DNA from 3 places in the Streptomyces sp. NPDC050263 genome. Region 2 is predicted to be linked to each of the others. Evidence: riboswitches for the same ligand, from Rfam matches in the RefSeq annotation. Region 2 holds a riboswitch; each other region holds the start of a gene.

Evidence for each region. A riboswitch is a leader RNA that binds a small molecule or an ion and turns the genes downstream of it on or off. The one in region 2 is predicted to bind cyclic di-AMP.
Region 1: it holds a riboswitch for cyclic di-AMP, as region 2 does, so the genes downstream of both, AB0J04_RS43505 (C40 family peptidase) here and AB0J04_RS02235 (LysM peptidoglycan-binding domain-containing M23 family metallopeptidase) in region 2, are expected to answer to the same signal.
Region 3: it holds a riboswitch for cyclic di-AMP, as region 2 does, so the genes downstream of both, AB0J04_RS43175 (transglycosylase family protein) here and AB0J04_RS02235 (LysM peptidoglycan-binding domain-containing M23 family metallopeptidase) in region 2, are expected to answer to the same signal.

The regions. Positions count from the first base shown of each region.
Region 1 is NZ_JBFAKW010000195.1:4,014-10,661, forward strand. Features, by position in the region: gene AB0J04_RS43495 (ATP-dependent Clp protease proteolytic subunit) at 1-323, shown strand, start outside; gene AB0J04_RS43500 (hypothetical protein) at 331-636, shown strand; cyclic di-AMP (ydaO/yuaA leader) riboswitch at 1,016-1,220, shown strand; gene AB0J04_RS43505 (C40 family peptidase) at 1,224-1,697, shown strand; gene AB0J04_RS43510 (ATP-binding protein) at 1,736-2,224, opposite strand; gene AB0J04_RS43515 (helix-turn-helix transcriptional regulator) at 2,438-3,298, shown strand; gene AB0J04_RS43520 (DUF397 domain-containing protein) at 3,308-3,541, shown strand; gene AB0J04_RS43525 (8-amino-7-oxononanoate synthase) at 3,622-4,749, opposite strand; gene bioB (biotin synthase BioB) at 4,898-6,124, shown strand; gene AB0J04_RS43535 (adenosylmethionine--8-amino-7-oxononanoate transaminase) at 6,117-6,648, shown strand, end outside.
Region 2 is NZ_JBFAKW010000003.1:118,655-125,302, forward strand. Features, by position in the region: gene AB0J04_RS02225 (tyrosine-protein phosphatase) at 1-114, opposite strand, end outside; gene AB0J04_RS02230 (alpha-galactosidase) at 362-2,437, shown strand; cyclic di-AMP (ydaO/yuaA leader) riboswitch at 2,742-2,899, shown strand; gene AB0J04_RS02235 (LysM peptidoglycan-binding domain-containing M23 family metallopeptidase) at 2,904-3,866, shown strand; gene AB0J04_RS02240 (SGNH/GDSL hydrolase family protein) at 4,118-5,284, shown strand; gene AB0J04_RS02245 (DUF6250 domain-containing protein) at 5,268-5,978, shown strand; gene AB0J04_RS02250 (SGNH/GDSL hydrolase family protein) at 6,105-6,648, shown strand, end outside.
Region 3 is NZ_JBFAKW010000190.1:3,842-10,489, reverse strand. Features, by position in the region: gene eno (phosphopyruvate hydratase) at 1-707, opposite strand, end outside; gene AB0J04_RS43175 (transglycosylase family protein) at 1,045-1,731, opposite strand; cyclic di-AMP (ydaO/yuaA leader) riboswitch at 1,735-1,903, opposite strand; gene AB0J04_RS43170 (transglycosylase family protein) at 2,110-3,201, opposite strand; gene AB0J04_RS43165 (cytochrome P450) at 3,391-4,746, opposite strand; gene AB0J04_RS43160 (hypothetical protein) at 4,743-6,648, opposite strand, start outside.

The DNA.
Region 1 (6,648 bases), on a different contig from region 2:
CCGCCGCCGTGCTGCTCGCGTCCGGCACGCCGGGCAAGCGGTTCGCACTGCCGGGCGCGCGGATGACGATCCGCCAGCCGTCGCTGCCCGGGCCCGTCGAGGGACAGACCAGCGATCTCGCGATCCGGGCCGAGGAGCTGGCCCGCATCCGGGCGAGCCTGGAGGAGATGCTCGTCCGGCACACCGGGCGGACGCCGGAGCAGGTGACCGCGGACATCGAGCGGGACAAGATCCTCACCGCCCCGGAGGCCCTGGAGTACGGCCTGGTGGACGCCATCATCCCGAGCCGCAGGCCCGCGGCCGGCACGCAGGGCGGGAGGTGAGCCGCCGATGGTGCCCGAACTTCCGCCGCTGCCCGCCCTGACGCACGCAGAGGCCGAGTTGATCGACGGTTACCTGGACGTGGTCGACCTGCTCGGCCGGATCAACCCCGCCCACCACGGGGACACCTACCGCGGACTGCGCGCGGCCCAGGCGCTGGTGGCCAAGGCGACCGCGCTGCGCGACGCGCTGACGCTGATGCACCAGCGGGGCGAGAGCGAGCTGCACGCGCCGACCCTCGCGCGGGCGCTGCGCGTCCTGGACGGGGAGCGCCGGACGGCGCGCGTCACGGTGCCTCCGCTCTCCGACAGTTGACCCGGCGTCCGGCCCGGCAGCCGACGCGGGCCGCGCTCCGGTCCGGGCGGCGCGCGCCCCGAACGAGACGTCCGGACCGGAGTTGAAACGGACCGGACGGGTTACCCCCGTTCGGCGTAGCGGCCGTTGCTTTTCGGGCTCGCCGGAGTTGCGCAAAAGCGTTCTTTTCGGGCGGAACAAAAGGCTCCGTCGCTGGTCCGGGGCCCTTTGGCGTCCTTGACAGCTGATCGGCCATCAGGGTGTCCACCCGAACGGGTGAGTGGTGAGTAACCCCACAAATCCCCGGTTCCGTTGGGTTTTTCGGACATGAGTGAGCCAAGATCCCTGACTGACGACAAGCCCCCGCCACAAGCGGCGGGGCGGTCCGGGCGGACGCCGAGTCCTGCCGCCGCCCGGATGCCCGGTCGACAGAAGTGCATCGGCAGGAGTGGAGGACCCAGGCACGACGGGTCGCCGGAACGATCGTCTCCGCATGGGAGGCGCCGGGCCGAGCAGCCCTTGGGGTGAAGCCGCAGTTGCGGCCGGGCAACTTTGTCAGCCCGAATCCGACAGGTCATCCTTCACAGGCGGCTGACGAAGGGTTGCGCATGACTGCGCTCAATCGTGTCCCGTCGCTCATGGTCCGGGCCGGTACGGCCTCGGCGTTCGCCATCGCCGCTGTGGGCGGCACGATCGTGGTCCCGGGGCTCGCCTCGGACGCCGCGGCCGCCACACCGGCGACGAAGGCGCTCCAGATCGCGGCCTCCAAGAAGGGCGCACCGTACAAGTACGGGGCCACCGGACCGAAGAGGTTCGACTGCTCGGGGCTCACGCTGTACTCGTACAAGAAGGCGGGCAAGAGCCTGCCGCGTACGGCGGCACAGCAGTACAACAAGACCAAGCACATCTCGGCGTCGAGCCGCAAGGCAGGCGACCTGGTCTTCTTCCACTCGGGTTCGAACGTGTACCACGTCGGGATCTACGCGGGCAACGGCAAGATCTGGCACTCGCCGAAGACCGGAGACGTGGTGAAACTGCAGAAGATCTGGACCAAGAGCGTCTGGTACGGCCGGGTCCGCTAAGGACCTGTCCGAGGCGGTGGCGGCGTCCGGACGCGCCGTCATCGCCCCGGGATCTCGCCCTCCGCCGGGGCTTGTGCCGCCAGGGCTCCGGCCACCGGCTCCGCCGCCGCGGACGTCCACGGGAGTTCGACGGTGACCGTCTTGCCGCCCTCCCGGGTGGGCCGCACTCTGAGCTTGCCGCCGCACTCCGCGGTCAGCCAGCGAATGATCACCATGCCTCGGCCGTTGTCCTGCTGGACGGCGGCCGGCAGTCGTTTGGGGAAACGCGGGTGGCTGTCGGTGACACCGATGCGCAAGTGTTCGTCACGGTCGAGGACGAGGTCCACCGTGAAGGTGGGTGACTGACCGAAGGTGTGCTGTACGGCGTTGGTGGTGAGTTCCGAGACGATCAGCAAGATGGCGTCGGCCGTCTCCGTGTCCGCCGGCAGACCCCATTCTCCGAGGGTGCCGGCCACGAAACCGCGGGCTGTGGAGACCGAGGCGGGATCGCTCGGCAGAATGACGGATGCTTCCAGGTGATCTGCCATGGCGACGTCGTCCCTTTCCCATGGGACCGGGGTCCGACACGGAGCGGAAGGTTCGAGTACGGTCCCGGACTGGTGCTTCTTCGCCAGACTGCCATTACCGCGCCGGTCACGGGTGGCGATCCACCAAGATATGCATATATCTGTCGCTCAATGCGGTGAACTCTGCGACGGCAGAGCGTATTTGGACGGCCCGTAAGGAGTAAGGAGGAGCCCGTGCAGCACGGACCCGCGGTACGCCGCCGGAAGCTGGGCGCCGAACTGCGCAATCTGCGCGCCCATGCGGGCCTCACCAGTGGTGAGGCCGCCCGGCTCGTGGGCTGGCACCAGTCCAAGGTGAGCCGCATCGAGACGGGCACCAGTGGGTCAAAACCGGCCGATGTGCGGTTACTCCTCGACGCCTACGGGGTGGCCGATCCGCAACTGCGGGAGCTGATGCTGGCGTTGGCCGGCGCCGACGGCAGCGGCGGCCGGGACCACTGGTGGCACGCCTACCGCGGGGTGCTGCCGCCCACCTACCGGGACTTCATCAGCCTGGAATCCCAGGCGAGCGCGATGCGCACGCTGGAGACAAGTGTGGTACCGGGGCTGTTGCAGACTCCCGAGTACGCCCGCGCGGTGACCAGGGCCGCGGTGGAGGGCGTCACGGAGGAGCAGCTCGACACGCTGGTCGCGGTGCGACTGGCCCGGCAGGACGTGCTGCGCGCGCAGCCGCCGCTGGAGCTGAACGCGGTGCTGGACGAGGCGGTGCTGCGGCGGGAGGTGGGCGGCCCCGAGGTGATGGCGCAACAGCTCGGCCGGCTCGTGGAGGCCGCCCGACTGCCCCAAGTGCGGCTACAGGTCCTTCCGTTCGCCGCCGGGGCGCATATCGGCGTAACCGGACCTTTCGTTATCTTCTCATTTTCGCGCACTTCTGATCTGGATGTGGTTGTTCTCGACCACTTGACGAGTAGCCTCTATCTGGAACGGAAAGAACACCTCGAGGCCTACACCGAGGCCTTCAACGCCCTTCGGGCGCATGCCCTTTCGCCCGGGGACTCATCGGATTACATCGCCGCGATAGCAGGCGGCGCGTAAGGAGGCACCATGTCCGCAGTACCGCGGAACGTACCTTCCAGTACCGATCCCGACCAGCTCCCGGCTGTGCTGTGGCTGCGCAGCAGCTACAGCACGGGAGCGAACAACTGCGTCGAGACGGCCCGGCCGGCCGCAGGCCCCTGGGCCGGTCTGCTCGCCGTACGCGACTCCAAGGACCCGGCCGGCCCCGCCCTGCTCTTCTCCCCCGAGAGCTGGACGGGTTTCACCGCCGCGTTGCGCTGACCGCACCGCAGTAGTCGGCGCACCCGTCAGCGGCGACCGACCCACCAGTCAGCGGCGACCCACGGCCGTGTCACGCCGACTCATGGTCGCGTCTCGCCGATCACCCGTACAGCGCGTTCCAGCTCGGCCCCGGAGAGGTCGGCCCGGGCGGTCAGCCTGAGGCGTGAGATGCCGTCGGGCACGGAGGGAGGACGGAAGCAGCCCACGGCCAGGCCTGCCGAGCGGCAGTCCGCCGCCCACTGCACGGCCTCCTCCGGGGACGGCGCACGCACGGAGACGACCGCGGCGTCCGGACGCACCGCTTCCAGGCCCGCGGCCGTCAGGCGTGCGTGCAGCTCGCCCGCCACCGCACGCGCGCGTGACGCCCGCTGCGGCTCCCCGCGCAGCAGCCGCAGGGCCGCCAGGGCCGCGCCCGCCGCCGCCGGGGCCAGGCCCGTGTCGAAGATGAACGTGCGGGCCGCGTTCACCAGATGGTCGATCACGCGCGCGGGGCCCAGCACCGCGCCGCCCTGGCTGCCGAGCGACTTGGACAGCGTGACCGTGACGACGACGTCGTCGGCGCCCGCGAGACCCGCCGCGTGGGGAGCGCCCTGTCCGCCGTCCCCGAGCACGCCGAGGCCGTGGGCGTCGTCGAGGACCAGTCCGGCGCCGTGCGCCCGGCAGGCGGCCGCGAGGGCGGCCAGCGGGGCGGCGTCTCCGTCGACCGAGAAGACGGTGTCGGAGACGGCCACGGCCGGTCCCTCATGGGTGCCGAGCGCCTTGCGCACCGCGTCCGGGTCGGCGTGCCCGACGACCTGGGCGGTGCCGCGGGCCAGCCGGCAGCCGTCGATGAGCGAGGCGTGGTTGCCCGCGTCGGAGACGATCAGCGAGCCGTGCGGGGCCAGCGCGGTGATCGCGGCGAGGTTGGCCGCGTACCCGGAGGAGAAGACCAGGGCCGCCTCGAACCCGCAGTGCTCCGCCAGCTCCCGCTCCAGCTCGCCGTGCAGCTCCGTGGTGCCGGTGACGAGCCGGGAGCCGGTCGCGCCGCCGCCCCAGGTCCGGGCGGCCGCCGCGGCCCCCTCGACGACCTCGGGATGGCGGGCCAGGCCCAGGTAGTCGTTGCTCGCGAGGTCGAGGAGCGGCGAGTCGGCCGGACGGGGCCGCAGCGTCCGTACGAGTCCGGCCCGGCGGCGCAGCTCCGCCTGCTCGTCGATCCAGCCGAACGCCATGGGTCCTCCGGGGATTTTGTAGGTAGCGGACAGACCCTAGCGGCCGGGCCGCCCACCCACGGTGTGGCAATACCCACACGTCGAACCGGGTGTGTTGTGCGATCCCTACCTTGGCCCGAAGCAGGTGCGTAGGACAGGATCGGCTCTCATGGACCTGCTGAACACGCTGGTGGACAAGGGGCTTCGGCGCGAGCTGCCGACCCGCGAGGAAGCGCTGGCCGTCCTCGCCACTTCCGACGACGACGTGCTCGATGTGGTGGCCGCGGCCGGCAAGGTGCGCCGGCAGTGGTTCGGGCGCCGGGTGAAGCTCAACTACCTCGTCAACCTCAAGTCGGGGCTGTGCCCCGAGGACTGCTCCTACTGCTCCCAGCGGCTCGGCTCCACGGCCGGGATCCTGAAGTACGCCTGGCTCAAGCCCGACGAGGCCTCCAGGGCCGCGGCCGCCGGGCTGGCCGGCGGGGCCAAGCGGGTCTGCCTGGTGGCGTCCGGGCGCGGCCCGACGGACCGGGACGTGGACCGGGTCGCGGGCACCATCAAGGCGATCAAGGACCAGAACGAGGGCGTCGAGGTGTGCGCCTGTCTGGGGCTGCTCTCCGACGGCCAGGCCGAGCGGCTGCGCGAGGCGGGCGCCGACGCCTACAACCACAACCTGAACACGTCCGAGTCGACCTACGGCGAGATCACCACCACCCACACCTACGCCGACCGGGTGGACACGGTCCAGAAGGCGCACGCGGCCGGTCTGTCGGCCTGCTCGGGTCTGATCGCCGGCATGGGCGAGTCGGACGAGGACCTGGTGGACGTCGTCTTCTCGCTGCGCGAGCTGGACCCGGACTCGGTGCCGGTCAACTTCCTCATCCCGGTCGAGGGCACCCCGCTGGCCAAGGAGTGGAACCTCACCCCGCAGCGCTGTCTGCGGATCCTGGCGATGGTGCGGTTCGTGTGCCCGGACGTCGAGGTGCGCATCGCGGGCGGCCGCGAGGTCCATCTGCGCTCGATGCAGCCGCTCGCCCTGCACCTGGCCAACTCGATCTTCCTCGGCGACTACCTCACCACCGAGGGCCAGGCCGGCAAGGCCGACCTTGAGATGATCGCGGACGCCGGGTTCGAGGTGGAGGGCGCGGAGCAGGTCACCCTGCCGGAGCACCGGGTGACGGCGGACGGTGGCGGCGGCTGCGGTTCGCACGCCGACGCCGGGTGCGGATCGCACGAGGGGGGCGGCTGCGGGTCGCACGAGGGCGGTGGCTGCGGGTCGCACGAGGGCGGCGGTGTCTGCGGGACGGCGGCTGCCGCGCCGGCCGCGAGCGAGCCCCGTACGGACCTGGTCGCCGTGCGCCGTCGGGGCGCCGGCACCGATCTCGCGCCCAATGCCTGAGCTGCCCTCGTTCGACGTCCCGGAGCTGCTGGAGCTCGACCGGCGGCACGTCTGGCATCCGTACGGGCCGATGCCCGGCCGGGTGGACCCGCTCGTCGTGGAGTCGGCGAGCGGGGTGCGGCTGCGGCCGGCGGACGGCTCGGGCGAGCTGGTCGACGGCATGTCGTCGTGGTGGTCGGCGATCCACGGCTACCGCCACCCGGTGCTCGACGAGGCCGTGCGCGAGCAGTTGGGCCGGATGAGCCACGTGATGTTCGGCGGGCTCACGCACGAGCCCGCCGTCCGGCTGGCGAAGCTGCTTGTCGACATGTCGCCCGAGGGCCTGGAGCATGTCTTCCTGGCCGACTCGGGGTCGGTGTCGGTCGAGGTCGCGGTGAAGATGTGCCTCCAGTACTGGCGTTCGCTGGGCCGCCCGGCCAAGCAGCGGCTGCTGACCTGGCGCGGCGGCTACCACGGCGACACCTGGCAGCCGATGTCCGTGTGCGACCCCGAGGGCGGGATGCACGACCTGTGGACCGGGGTGC
Region 2 (6,648 bases):
GAACAGCACGCCGGGCCGCACGCGCCGGCCGTCGGCGGTCGGCAGACCGCCCACGTCCCGGAAGTTGCGCACGCCGGCCAGCTCGGGCTCGGTCGACGGGATCTGCTGCGTCACAGGGCCTCCCCTCCTGTCGGGCCCGTCGGCGCGGCTCGTGGTGGCCGACGGGACACCCTCCAGGACGATACGACATGGCTTCCCCGGGCAACGGGTTGTCCACAGGCCGGCCGCCCGGACGTCCGCGCAGGTGAAGACTCGTTCGCGGACTCTTCGGCGGACTCGTCGGCCGAAAGTTGCCCAGGGGGCCGACCGCATTCGATGATGTTGGTGCTTGATCGCACCTGTTCGAATTAGTGGGGGTTTGATGCCCGAGATCGCCGACAACGGCCGTACCTGGCTCCTTTCGGGGCCCACGAGCAGCTACGCCCTCCATCTCACCGAGGCCGACGAGCTGGTCCACCTGCACTGGGGTCCGGGCATCGCGCTCGCCGACGCCGAGGCGCTCGCCGCGCTGCCGCCGTCGGAGCGGGGGGCGTCCTTCGAGTCCCCGCTCGACGGACGCGAGGAGTACCCCGTCGAGGGCGGCCCCCGCTTCGCGCGGCCCGCCCTGTCCGTGCGCACCGACGAACGGCGCGGCACCGAGTGGACCTTCGAGGCCCACGAGAGCGACGGCGACGAGCTCAGGCTGCGCTTCCGGGACGCCGGTCTCACCGTCACCCTGCACTACCGGATGCGCGGCGACGTCGTCGAGCGCTGGACGACCCTGCGCAACGACGGCACGCAGCCGCTGGAGCTGCTGCGCGCCGACTCCGCCACCTGGACCCTGCCCGAGCGCGAGGACTGGCGGCTGTCCCAGCTGCACGGCCGCTGGGCCGCCGAGTCGCGGCTCACGCGCTCCCCCCTCACCTACGGTGAGAAGGTCATCGGCAGCCGCCGCGGCCACACCGGCCACCAGCACCTGCCGTGGGTCGCCCTGGACACCGACGCGACCGAGGAGCGCGGCGAGGTCTACGGCTGCGCCCTCGGCTGGTCGGGCTCCTGGCGGATCGCCGTCGCGCAACTCCCCGACGCGCGCGTGCAGATCACCGGCGGCGCGGGCTACGACGACTCGGGCCTGCTGCGGCTGGCGGCCGGCGAGTCCTTCACCACGCCCGTCTTCGCCGGGCTGTGGAGCGACGCCGGCTTCGGCGGCGCGAGCCGCGCCTGGCACGCCTACCAGCGCGCGTACGTCGTCCCGGACGCCGAGCAGGACCGGCCGGTGCTGTTCAACTCCTGGGAGGCCACCTACTTCGACATCTCCGAGGAGCAGCAGGCGACCCTCGCCCGGCGCGCCGCGGCGATCGGGGTCGAACTGTTCGTCGTCGACGACGGCTGGTTCGGGGCGCGCACCGGCGACAACGCCGGGCTCGGCGACTGGCGGCCCAACCCCGACCGCTTCCCGAACGGCCTGAAGCCCCTCGCGGACTACGTGCACGCTCTCGGCATGCAGTTCGGCATCTGGGTCGAGCCCGAGATGGTCAACCCCGACAGCGAGCTGTACCGGGCCCACCCCGACTGGGTGCAGTTCCAAACGGGACGAAAGCGGACGGAGTTCCGCAATCAGCTCGTACTCAACCTCGCGCGAGAGGATGTCCAGGAGTATCTCTGGCAGCAGCTCCACGGGCTTCTCTCCAGTGCCCCCGTCGACTACGTCAAGTGGGACTTCAACCGCTGCTTCACCGACGCCGGCTGGCCGGACGACCCCTACCCGCAGCGCCTCTGGGTCGACCATGTGCGAGCCCTGTACGGCCTCCTGGACCGACTGCGGGCCGCCCACCCGGGCGTCGCCTTCGAGTCCTGCTCGGGCGGCGGCGGACGCATCGACCTGGGGATCATGAGCCGTACCGACCAGGTGTGGACCTCCGACAACACCGACCCGCTCGACCGGCTCGACATCCAGCACGGCTTCAGTCAGATCCACCCCGCCCGGGTCATGGCCGCGTGGGTCACCGACAGCCCCAACGCGCAGCTCAACGGCCGGACCAGCTCGCTGCGCTTCCGGTTCGTCAGCGCCATGGCCGGTGTGCTCGGCGTCGGCGGCGACCTCTCGGAGTGGGGCGAGGAGGAGTTGGCTCAGGCGCGGGAGTGGGTGGACCTCTACAAGGACATCCGGCCCCTCGTGCAACACGGCGACCTCTACCGGCTGCGTCCCCCGGCAGGCGGCCTGAGCGCCGTCCAGTACGTGCGCGGCGACGAGAGCGTCGTCCTCGCCTGGCTCCAGGCCCAGCGGTTCGGGGAGCCCGTACCGGCGCTCCGGCTGCGCGGACTCGACCCGACGGCGTCGTACGAATGCCGCGAAACGGGCGAAATCCACCGGGGTGCGGTGCTGTTGCACCATGGGCTGCGCACCGGCCTGAAGGGCGACCTCGATGCGACGGTTATCCGACTCCGTCGCATCTGAGCTTTCTGTCCGAATTGGATCCTTAATTCCAACTCGCTCCGGAATAAAGGATCCTGGAGGGCTGTCACGTGAGGAGCGTCATATCCGTGACCGTACGTCGTACGTCATGTTCACGTAATTCATGCGCTTTTCAAGGGTATTCAGTGAATCGCGGGCGTTTGGATTCACGGAGCGTGACCGGGAATTCTCGCAGCAGATCAAGAGAAATGCATTAGCCGTGCAACCTCTGCTTGTCCCCGTGCGTCTTGGTCGCTTACGTTCCACACCAATCCGGACGGATGCCTAATCCTGCCGCCGCCCGGAGTCCGCACACCCACCCGTCCACGGCAGGAGCGGGGGACCCACAGGCACAACCGCCTGTTCCGGTCCCGGAACAGGCTTGGGGTAAAGCCGCGCCTCGGCGCGGCCGGGCATCTCCAGCTCGCACCCGACAGCTCACCTCGCAGGCGCCGGAGAGGAATTCGCCATGCCCGCGAAGGGTAAGCACCGCCGTCCGAAGACCCAGCGCTTCACTCGTTCCATAGCCGTCGCCGGAACCGGCGGCGCAGCGCTCGCCCTTCCGCTCATGGGCGCCACCGGCGCCCACGCGGCCCCCGCCCAGTCCGCTTCCCAGTCGGTCGCGCAGACGGTTTCGGAAAGCGCCGTGCAGGCCGCTCCGGTCACCCGGAAGACCGCCGCCGCCAAGACCTACATCGTGCGGTCCGGCGACTGCCTCTCGAAGATCGCGGACGAGCAGAACGTCAGCGGCGGCTGGCAGAAGCTGTACCAGGACAACCGCGCGGCCGTCGGCGACGACCCCTCGCTGATCCACCCCGGCCTCAAGCTCTCGATCGGCAAGCGGGCCGCGACCGGCACGACCGAGTCGTCCGGTTCGTCCTCCTCTTCGGGCGGCTCGTCGTCGAAGTCCTCGACGTCCTCGAAGTCGTCGAAGTCCTCGAAGTCGTCCGACTCGAAGGCCTCCACCTCGTCCTCGTCCTCGAAGGCGACCACCCAGGCCGCCGAGAGCGGCACGAGCGCCTCCAGCGGTTACCGGCTCCCCGTGGCCGGCGCCTCCGTCGGCACCGCGTACCACGTGGCCGGCAGCATGTGGTCCAGCGGCTACCACACCGGTGTCGACTTCGTCGTGCCGACCGGCACCTCCCTCAAGGCCGTGGGCGCGGGCACCGTCGTCTCCGCGGGCTGGGGCGGCGCGTACGGCAACCAGGTCGTCATCAAGCTCGCCGACGGCTACTACGCCCAGTACGCCCACCTGTCGCAGCTGTCGGTCTCGGCCGGTCAGACCGTGACCGCGGGCCAGCAGGTCGGTCTCTCCGGCGCGACCGGCAACGTGACCGGCCCGCACCTGCACTTCGAGATCCGCACCACGCCGAACTACGGCTCGGACGTGGACCCGATCGCCTACCTGCGCTCGCACGGAGTCTCCGTCTAGAGCAGGTCCCGGTCGTCCGACCCCCGCTGACGACCCACCGCCTGACACGCAGCCGAAGGCCGGACCCCGATCCCCGGGTCCGGCCTTCGGTGTTTCCGTAGGCGTTTCCTTGATCGTTTCATTGCGCTGGTGTGGCATGCGTATGGCAGCCCCATGGCATCCGTTTTCGCCCCATCGACAGCCGGGCCAGAGTGAGTACACAGTGATCTCCGTCAGGGGGCAAGCGCTTTCTACCGCTCTTCGGAGGTCTCGTGTCCGGCATCGTCCACCGACGCACCGCCGTCTTCGAGTGCGCCGCGACCAGTGCCGTCCACACCCTGTGCGACGTCTCGTCGGTCACCGTGCCCGCGCAGGTGTACGTCTCCGTCGACGGCGGCCCCGAGCGGCTGTACGCCGTCGACCGCGGCGACCGCGGCGACCTCGGGATCACGGCGACCGGGCGGGGGCCGCACACGGCCGAGCTGTCCGTGAAGGACGTCTTCTCACGGGTGAACCGGTGGGCCCCGCCGCTGGAGTCGGGGGTCGCGCTGACCGGGATCCGCGGCCGCCTGCTGGAGCGACGTGCCGTGAGAGCACCGGAGTCGGTCTTCTACGGCGACTTCGTCACCCAGGGTGTCCTGGCGCTCTGCGCGGACGACGCCTCGGACTGCGCCGACGGGACGGCCGCCCACCCCACCCCGGTCGCCGACGCCCTGCACGCCTCGCTCGCCCAGGTAGGCTTCGGCCGCCAGGGTGTGCTCCAGGCCGGCCACGGGGGAGTGCCGGCCGCCGGTGACGCGTACGGCTGGAACTGCGCGGGCTCCCCGGCCCGGCCGGACCGCGACGCCGACGTGATCGTCGTCAACCAGGGCGCCGACGACACCGCGTTCGGCTCGGCCGAGTTCCGCGCCGCCTGCCGCGCCCATCTCGAACGTCTGCGGGCGGCCGCACCGTACGCCCGCCTTCTCGCCCTGCGTCCCTTCGGCGGAGCGCACGCCGCCGACATCGTCGCGGTGGTCGCCGAACTCGCCGACCGGCGCACGGAGTTCGTCGACGCCACCGGCTGGCTCGCGGCGGCGGACGGTGACTTCCACGACACCGTCCACGCCGAGCGCCCAGGGCCACCGCACGGCGGCCGACCGCCTGATCCCCCTCATCGGAAAGCCCGTGAAGGAGCACCGGTGAACGCCACCCGCCGTCGAAGAACCGTCGCCGTCACCGGCGACCGCACCGCCCCGCACCTCTACACCTCCACCGAGCCGGCCGCCAGCCGCGGCCGCGCGCTCGCCCAGAACCCCGCGTACCGCCTCGGCCGGACCGTGCGCGGCCACCTCCGGTCCGTGTACCCCGACTACTGCCTCGGCACCGAGACCCGCCGTGTCCCCGGGCCCGCCATCACCCTCCCCGAAGGAGCAGACCGTCGTGACGACCACGCGTAGAGCATTCGGAGCCCTCGCCGCCGGCACCGCCCTGGCCGCCCTCTCGCCCGCCGCCACCGCGAGCGCCACGCCCCGCCGCCACCGCCGTCTCATGGCGCACGACGACTTCCGGCACGGGCTGCGGCAGTGGGCCGTGGAACTGGAGAAGGGCGGGACCGTCACCGCCTCGCGCGAAACCCTGGAGGTCGACGTGCCCGCCGGCGCGACGATCTGGTTCAAGCGGCCGTTCACCGGGCCGTACGTCATCGAGTACGTCGCCACGCCCGTCTCCGCGGGCGGGGTCAACGACCGGGTCTCCGACCTCAACAACTTCTGGAACGCCGTCGACGTCCGCTCCCCGCAGGACCTCTTCGCCACCTCGCGCGGCGGGGCCCTCGCCGAGTACGACCACCTCAAGACGTACTACGTCGGCTACGGCGCCAACACCAACACCACGACCCGGCTGCGCCGCTACGTCGGCGAGGCGGGGGTGCGTCCGCTGATCTACGACTACACCGAGCCGCTGCTCGTGCCGAACGAGCCGCACCACGTCCGTATCGTCTCCGACGGTCCGGCCGTCCGCTGGTGGAACAATGGGCGGCTGGTGTTCGACTACACCGACCCGGAGCCGTACCCGAGCGGGCACTTCGCCTTCCGTACCACGTGGAGTCACTTCCGGATCAAGAACTTCCGGGTCTGGTCCCTTATTCCCTGATTGGCAAACTCTTTAAGAGTGTCATATCTCACCGTTCGTCAACCCCTTCCTACGATCGCGTAGGTCACATTCGAGGGTGAATGATGAACGGCTGTGGCAGACGATTCGAAGAATGACAACAGATCAGTGATCGGGTCGTACGTGGCGGTGGGGGACAGCTTCACCGAGGGCGTCGGCGACCCCGGCCCCGACGGGGCGTTCGTCGGCTGGGCCGACCGGTTCGCGGTACTCCTCGCGGACCGGCAGCCCGAAGGCGACTTCAACTACACCAACCTCGCGGTCCGCGGAAAGCTGCTCGACCAGATCATGGAGGACCAACTCCCCAGGGCGGTGGCACTCGCCCCGGACCTGGTCTCCTTCTGTGCGGGCGGCAACGACATCATCCGTCCAGGCACCGACCCGGACGAGGTCGCCGAGCGTTTCGAGCGCGCGATCTCGGCCCTGACCGCCGTAGCCGGCACGGTCATGGTGACCACCGGCTTCGACACCCGAGGCGTCCCCGTGCTCAAGCATCTGCGCGGCAAGATCGCCACCTACAACGGACATGTGCGTGCCGTCGCCGACCGGTACGGCTGCCCGGTGCTCGACCTGTGGTCCCTGAAGTCCGTGCAGGACCGCAGGGCCTGGGACGGCGACCGGCTCCACCTCTCCCCGGAGGGCCACACGCGCG
Region 3 (6,648 bases), on a different contig from region 2:
CCGGGGACGTAACCGGCCTGCTTGATGGCCTCGACGATGAGGTCGAGGGCGGCGCGGTTGGACTCCAGGTTCGGGGCGAAGCCGCCCTCGTCGCCGAGGCCGGTGGACAGGCCCTTGGTCTTCAGCACCTTCTTGAGGGTGTGGTAGACCTCGGCGCCCCAGCGCAGGGCCTCGGAGAAGGACTCCGCGCCGATCGGGGCGATCATGAACTCCTGGATGTCCACGTTGGAGTCGGCGTGCGAGCCGCCGTTCAGGATGTTCATCATCGGCACCGGCAGCAGGTGCGCGTTGGGGCCGCCCAGGTAGCGGAACAGCGGCAGATCGCTGGCCTCGGAGGCGGCGTGGGCGACGGCGAGCGAGACGCCGAGGATGGCGTTGGCGCCGAGGGAGCCCTTGTTGTCGGTGGCGTCCAGGTCGAACATGGCCTGGTCGATCAGGCGCTGCTCGGTGGCGTCGTAGCCGACGAGCTCCGGGCCGATCTGCTCGATGACGGCGAGGACGGCCTTCTCGACACCCTTGCCGTGGTAGCGGTTCGGGTCACCGTCGCGGAGCTCGACGGCCTCGAAGGCACCGGTGGAGGCGCCGGACGGAACGGCGGCACGACCCGTGCTGCCGTCGTCGAGGCCGACCTCGACCTCGACCGTGGGGTTGCCTCGGGAGTCCAGGATTTCCCGGGCTACGACGACGTCGATGGACGGCACGAGCATCTCCTTCTTGGGATGTGACGCTGAGAGTGCGGGGCCCGTGGGCCTTGCGACTAGAGCCTAACCGCCCGAGGGGCGTCGGCAGCCGACCGACCGCCCTGTGGACGAACTGACCGTACACATTGTTCCCGCCCGGAACAAAGGGGAAGTGACAAACAGCCAAAGAGAAACCCCGCTCCGGCGCGTACGGGGGAACACGCACCGGAGCGGGGGGCCCGTGGGGACGGGGGGTGACCCTCACGAGGTCTTCAGTGTGCGGACCCCGCCCATGAGGGCGCTGTGACCTCCCTGGGAGCCGGATGTCACTTCGGGAGCGGGGGCCCGCTACGGGAGCCGGGGCTCACTTCAGGTGCAGCTGCTGGCCCGGGTAGATGAGGTCGGCGTCGTCGACGATGTCCTTGTTCAGCTCGAACAGCTTCTGCCAGCCGCCGGCGACCTTGTGCTTCTCGGCGATGGAGCTGAGGGTGTCGCCCTTGACGACCTTGTACTCGCCGTCGCCCTTCTCGACCTTCTTGCCGGTCGGGGTGGTGACCGTCTTGGAGGCGGCCGGGCGGTCGGTCGAGCGGGAGGCGCTCTGCTCCTCGGTCGAGCGGGTGCTGGTGCTCGTGTCGCTGCCGGAGGAGCCGGAGGACTCGGCGCTGCCGCCGTCGTAGGCGGCGCCGGACAGGCCCGTGCCGCAGACCGGCCAGGCGCCCTTGCCCTGGCCCGCGAGGACCTTCTCGGCGACGGCTATCTGCTGGGCCTTGGAGGCCTGGTTGGCCTGCGCCGCGTACTGCGTGCCGCCGTACGCGGCCCAGGTGGAGGCGGAGAACTGCAGGCCGCCGTAGTAGCCGTTGCCGGTGTTGATGGACCAGTTGCCGCCGGACTCGCACTGGGCGACCTTGTCCCACTCGGCGGCGGTGGCGGCGGAGGCGTTGCCCGCCGCCATGAGCGGGGCGGCGATGGCGACACCGGTGACGCCGGCCAGCGCGGCGACGCGGGTGGCCTTGGACGGACGGCGGTGCTTGCCCTTACCGGAAAACAGCATGGTGGATCCCCTCACCGACGCCTGCGAGGTGAGCTGTCGGGTTCGGGCCGGTTGAGTTGCCCGGCCGCGCACCTCGCGGTGCGCGGCTTCACCCCGAGCCGGTTCCAGCGTCAACCGCTGTCCCCGGCACTTACCTTGGGTCCCCCGCTCCTGCCTACGGCGCTTGACGCGACGACTGTTCCCGGGCAGCCGCTGGCAGGACTCGGCGTTGCGACGACCGGGGCTCGGATTGCCGAGCGGCCTTGACCGTAGCCACGTGATCCGCGGAAATTCAAAGACGATCAGGGCTTCTGAGACTCATCCCACACTTTCACCAAACCGGACATTCTGGAGCGAAGTGTGACGTGAACTCCCGGCGTTTTTCTGTGCGTTCCTGCCCTATTGAACCGCTGTGTCGAGGGTCTGACCGGGGGCGATGTCGCTCGGGTCGGCGCCGATGACGTCCTTGTTCTCGGCATAGAGGGCCTGCCATCCGCCGTCGATGCCAAGGGAGTCGGCGATGGAGACGAGCGAGTCACCTCCCTGGACCACGTAGGCGACCGCGGCATGCCGGCCGGTGGAGGCGGGGGCAGTGCCGTCCACGGCGGCGCCGTCCACAGCGGTGGCGGCCGGGCCGGTGGCGCTCTTCGTCGTCGGGGCCGCGGCCGGGGCCGCGGTCGGGGCCGCGCTCTCGTCGGCGGTCGCGCCGCGGTGTTTGCCGGAGCCGAGGGAGCCGGTGTCGACGAGGCTCCAAGAGCCCGCATCCTGGAACGACTTGTCCGAGTTGCCCGAGTCGTCCGCTTCCGACGTCGCCGAGGGGGAGCCGTCGACCTCGGCGGAGTCGTCCGCGGCGGCGGAGGACGAGGGGGAGGAAGGCGACGAAGGGGACGAGGGAGGTGAACTGGAAGAATCTGCGGACGAGTCGGATGTCTCGGACGATCCCGTCGAGCTGCCGTCGGCACTCGACGAGCCCGAAGAGTCCGAAGAGTCCGAGGAACCCGAAGAGTCCGAGGAGTCTCCGTCCAACCCCTTGGACAGGTCGGACAATCCGGACGAGGAAGACGAGTCGGACGAGTCGTCCGCCACGCCGGTGTCCACGTCCAGCGCGCCGTTCGCCTGGGTGAGCCCGGAGGTCAGCCCGCAGGTGCCCCACGCGCCGACGTCCTCGGCGGCGAGCAGCTTCTGCGCCACGGCTATCTGCTGGTTGCGGCTGGCCAGGTCAGGGCTCGTCGCGTAGTCGAGTCCGCCGTACGTCTCCCACTGCTTCTGGGTGAGGCCCAGTCCGCCGCGCTCGCCGTCGGCCTTGCCGACGGCGCTCCACGAGCCGCCGGTCTCGCACTGCGCGACCTTGTCCCACACCGTGCCGTCGGCGGCGCTCGCGCCGGAGGCGGCCAGCAGCGGGATGGCGATGGCGGAGCCGGTCACTCCGGCGGCGACCAGGAGGGCCGGAGCCTGACGGGGGCGACGGTGACGACCGTTCCCGGAGAGCATGCGAGGGCCTTTCTCTGGACAGCGGTGACCGGCGCGACGGGTGCGACTGACGCGTCGCGCTGACGAGCGAACGTATCGGCACACGATCACTTGTCACAAGTTAATGCCGCGCAGATCACGTGAAGATCACAGAGTTGAGGGTCGGTCACCTTCGCCTCGCCGAATGGTCACACTCCGGCTGACAACCGGTCAGGCATGTACCGGAGTGAACTCGACCGGCAGGGTCCGCAGTCCGCGCATGATGAGCCCGCCACGCCACCTCAACTGGGCCGGGTCCTCGGCCAGTCGGAGGTCGGGCAGCCGGGTGAGGAGGGCGGCCAGCGCGGTCTGGCCCTCCAGGCGGGCCAGCGGCGCGCCCAGGCAGTAGTGGATGCCGTGGCCGTAGCCGAGGTGTTGATTGTCACGGCGGGACAGATCGAGGCTGTCGGGGTCGGCGAAGCGGGCCGGATCGCGGTCGGCGGCCGCCAGAACGACGAGGACGGGGTCGCCCTGCGCGATGTCCTGCCCGCCGATGCTGAGCGGCTCGGTCGCGAACCGCCAGGTGGCGAGCTCCACGGGGCCGTCGTAGCGCAGCAGTTCCTCGACGCCGGTCTCCAGGAGGGTGCGGTCGCCGTCGGCCTCGGTGAGGGACCGTTGGAGGCGTTCGCGCTGCTCGGGGTGGGTGAGGAGGGCGTAGGTGCCGTTTCCGATGAGGTTGACGGTCGTCTCGAAGCCGGCGAACAGAAGGATGAAGGCCATGGCCGCGGCCTCGTTCTCGGTGAGGTGCTCGCCGTGGTCGGAGGCGCGGATGAGGCCGGAGATGAGGTCCTCGCCGGGCGCGGGTTCGGTCGGCAGCTCCGCCCGCTTGCGGTGGATCAGCTCCAGCAGATAGCCCCGCATCTTCTTCACCGACCGCGCGACCCCGCCCCGGGGCCCTCCCCCGTGCCGGATCATCATGCCCGCCCAGTCCCGGAAGTCGTCCTGGTCCTCGCGGGGGACGCCCAGGAGGTCGCAGATGGCGTAGATGGGGAGAGGGAAGGCGAAGTCGTGGATGAGGTCGGCCTCGCCCTTCGCCGCGAACCGGTCGATGAGCTGATCCGTCAGCTCCTGGACGCGGGGCGCGAACTCGGCGACACGGCGGGGCGTGAACGCCTTGCTGACGAGCCGTCGCAGGCGGGTGTGGTCCGGCGGGTCGATGTTCAGCAGATGCGTCATCAGCTCGGCCTTGCGCTCACCGGGGATGCCGGTCTTGCCCTTGGCGTGGGCGGGTTCGTCGTGATGCGCGGGGTTCTTGGAGAGCCGCGGGTCGGCGAGCGCCTGCTTCGCGTCCCCGTACCGCGTGACCAACCAGGCCTCGACCCCGCTGGGCAGTTCGGTCCGATGCACGGGCGCGTGCTCACGGAGCCAGGCGTAGGCGGGGTAGGGATCGGTGGCGAACTCCCAGGTGAAGAGTTCGGGGGCGGGGCGGTCGGGGGCGGGGTGGTCGGGGGCGAGGTGGTCGGGGGCGGGGTGGTCGGGGGCGGGGCGGTCGGGGGCGGGGTGGTCGGGGGCGGGGTGGTCGGTCACTCGTCGACGGTAGCGGGGTTCGCGCCGAGTGCCTTGCGCGCACCCGGGTGCCCCATGGCCGCGGCCTTGCGATACCAGAGCTCGGCTTCGGCGGGCTTGCTCTGCTTCTCCAGGAGAACGGCGAGGCGATGAGCGGCGTCGGCGTCGGCGCGGGTGATGCCGTCCTCGTACCGCTTGCGTGCGCGCTCCTGCAGCTCGGCGGCCGCCCTGCCCGTCATGAGCGCCATGCCTTGGCCGGCATACGCCGTCCAGTTCGAGGGAAGCGTCATGGGCGGTTCCATGGGGCTCAGCAACCGGAAACACATCTCCAGGCCCTTGCCGACAGGAATGTCGCCGTGTTCCAGAACCCGGGTGTAGCAGGTCAACGCCTCGCCGACCGCACCACGCCCGAGCGCGAGATCGCCGAGCCGCATCGCGGCCCGCATGTCGTCCTGGTCCGCGGCCTTCTGGAACCACTGCGCCGCCAGTGCCTGGTGGGCCTCGCCGACCAGTCGTGCCTCGTGACCGTCCGGCTTCCGTTGCGCCGCCCTCCGCAGGTACGGCAGCGCCTGCTCCGCCTCGCCCATGACCAACAACAGCTCGCCGACCCGGCCGGACAGCTCCTCCTTGCCCGCGTCCACAGCCTTGCGGAACCACTCCAGCGCCGTGCCCTCGGCCGCCAGGCCCTCGGCCAGCAGGCCGAGCACGAGCATGGCCTCGGTGTCGCCCTCCTCCGTCTTCGGGACGAACAGTTCCTGTGCGGCCGACCACACCGCGTCCTGTACCTCGGTGTCGTAGTGGGTCCCTTCCAGCGCGCACTGCCAGAGGGCGAACGGCACCGGCGGGGCGTACGGGTCGCGCAGCACGTCCGCGACGAGGGAGCCGTACGGCCGCCAGGTCTGCACGCTCTCCCCCACCTGCCGGTCCGCGCCGCGCACCAGCATCCCGGTCACCCCGTGCAGCGGCTTGGTCGCCCAGGCCAGCGCCTCGGTGAACTCCTCGCCGCGCAGGAACGTCCCGCCGTGGGCCCGGCAGGCCTGGATGAGCAGTTCCTGCGGAATGTCACCGCCGACACCGCACCGTGCGAGGTCGACCGCCGCCCGGACGAGGAGATGCCCGCCGTGATTCGGGGCCAGAGAGGTGCCCGCCCGCCGCCACATCGTCGAGAGCAGGGAGGCGATGGCCAGATACTGGGTGATGCCGGTGTCGCCGTGCCACCGGAAAGCGTCGGCGAGTGACGGATCGTCCTTGTTCCCGGCCAGCCGCCGGACTTCGGGGGCGCTCCACCCGGTGGCCAGCCGCTCCGTCCTGGCCGAGACGAGCAGCCGGTGCGCCGGGCCGTCGGCGGACAGATGCCCGTCGTACACGTCGTCGCGCATCGTGCCGACGACCGGCACGCCCAGCGCGGTCAGCTGGGCCAACAGGCCCGGTTCCAGGCCGTGTTCCCCGAGGTGGGCGTTCAGGTCGTCCAGCCACAGCACATACGTGCCGGTCCGGCCGCGCAGCAGCCCGGGCAGGGCGCGCAGGTCCGCGCCGGGGGCGGGCGCGTACACCCGGGCGTCGGGCGGCGTCTGGCGGCGCACGGTCTCCCAGGCCGTCCGCGACCTGCCGCACATCGGCCCGCCGGTGATCACCAGCAGGCCGTCGTCGTCGTTCCATCCGTCCAGCGCCGGGTCGACGTCCCTGGGCACATGGGCCGCCAGGCGGGGCAGGCCGCGCAGCCGCCGCGTGGGGCGCACACCGAGCGCGACCGGGTCGGCCTCGCCGAGGGTGGGCCAGCTGTCGGGGTCGGGCACGACGAAGGCGCCCGGCGCCGGAACATAGGTGTGCTGGTTCAGGACGCCCACGACGGGGCCGTGGTAGGTCCCACCGTGGAAGCCGACGTTGTCACCGGCCCGGGGCGCGGGACGGGGCTCGGCGGCG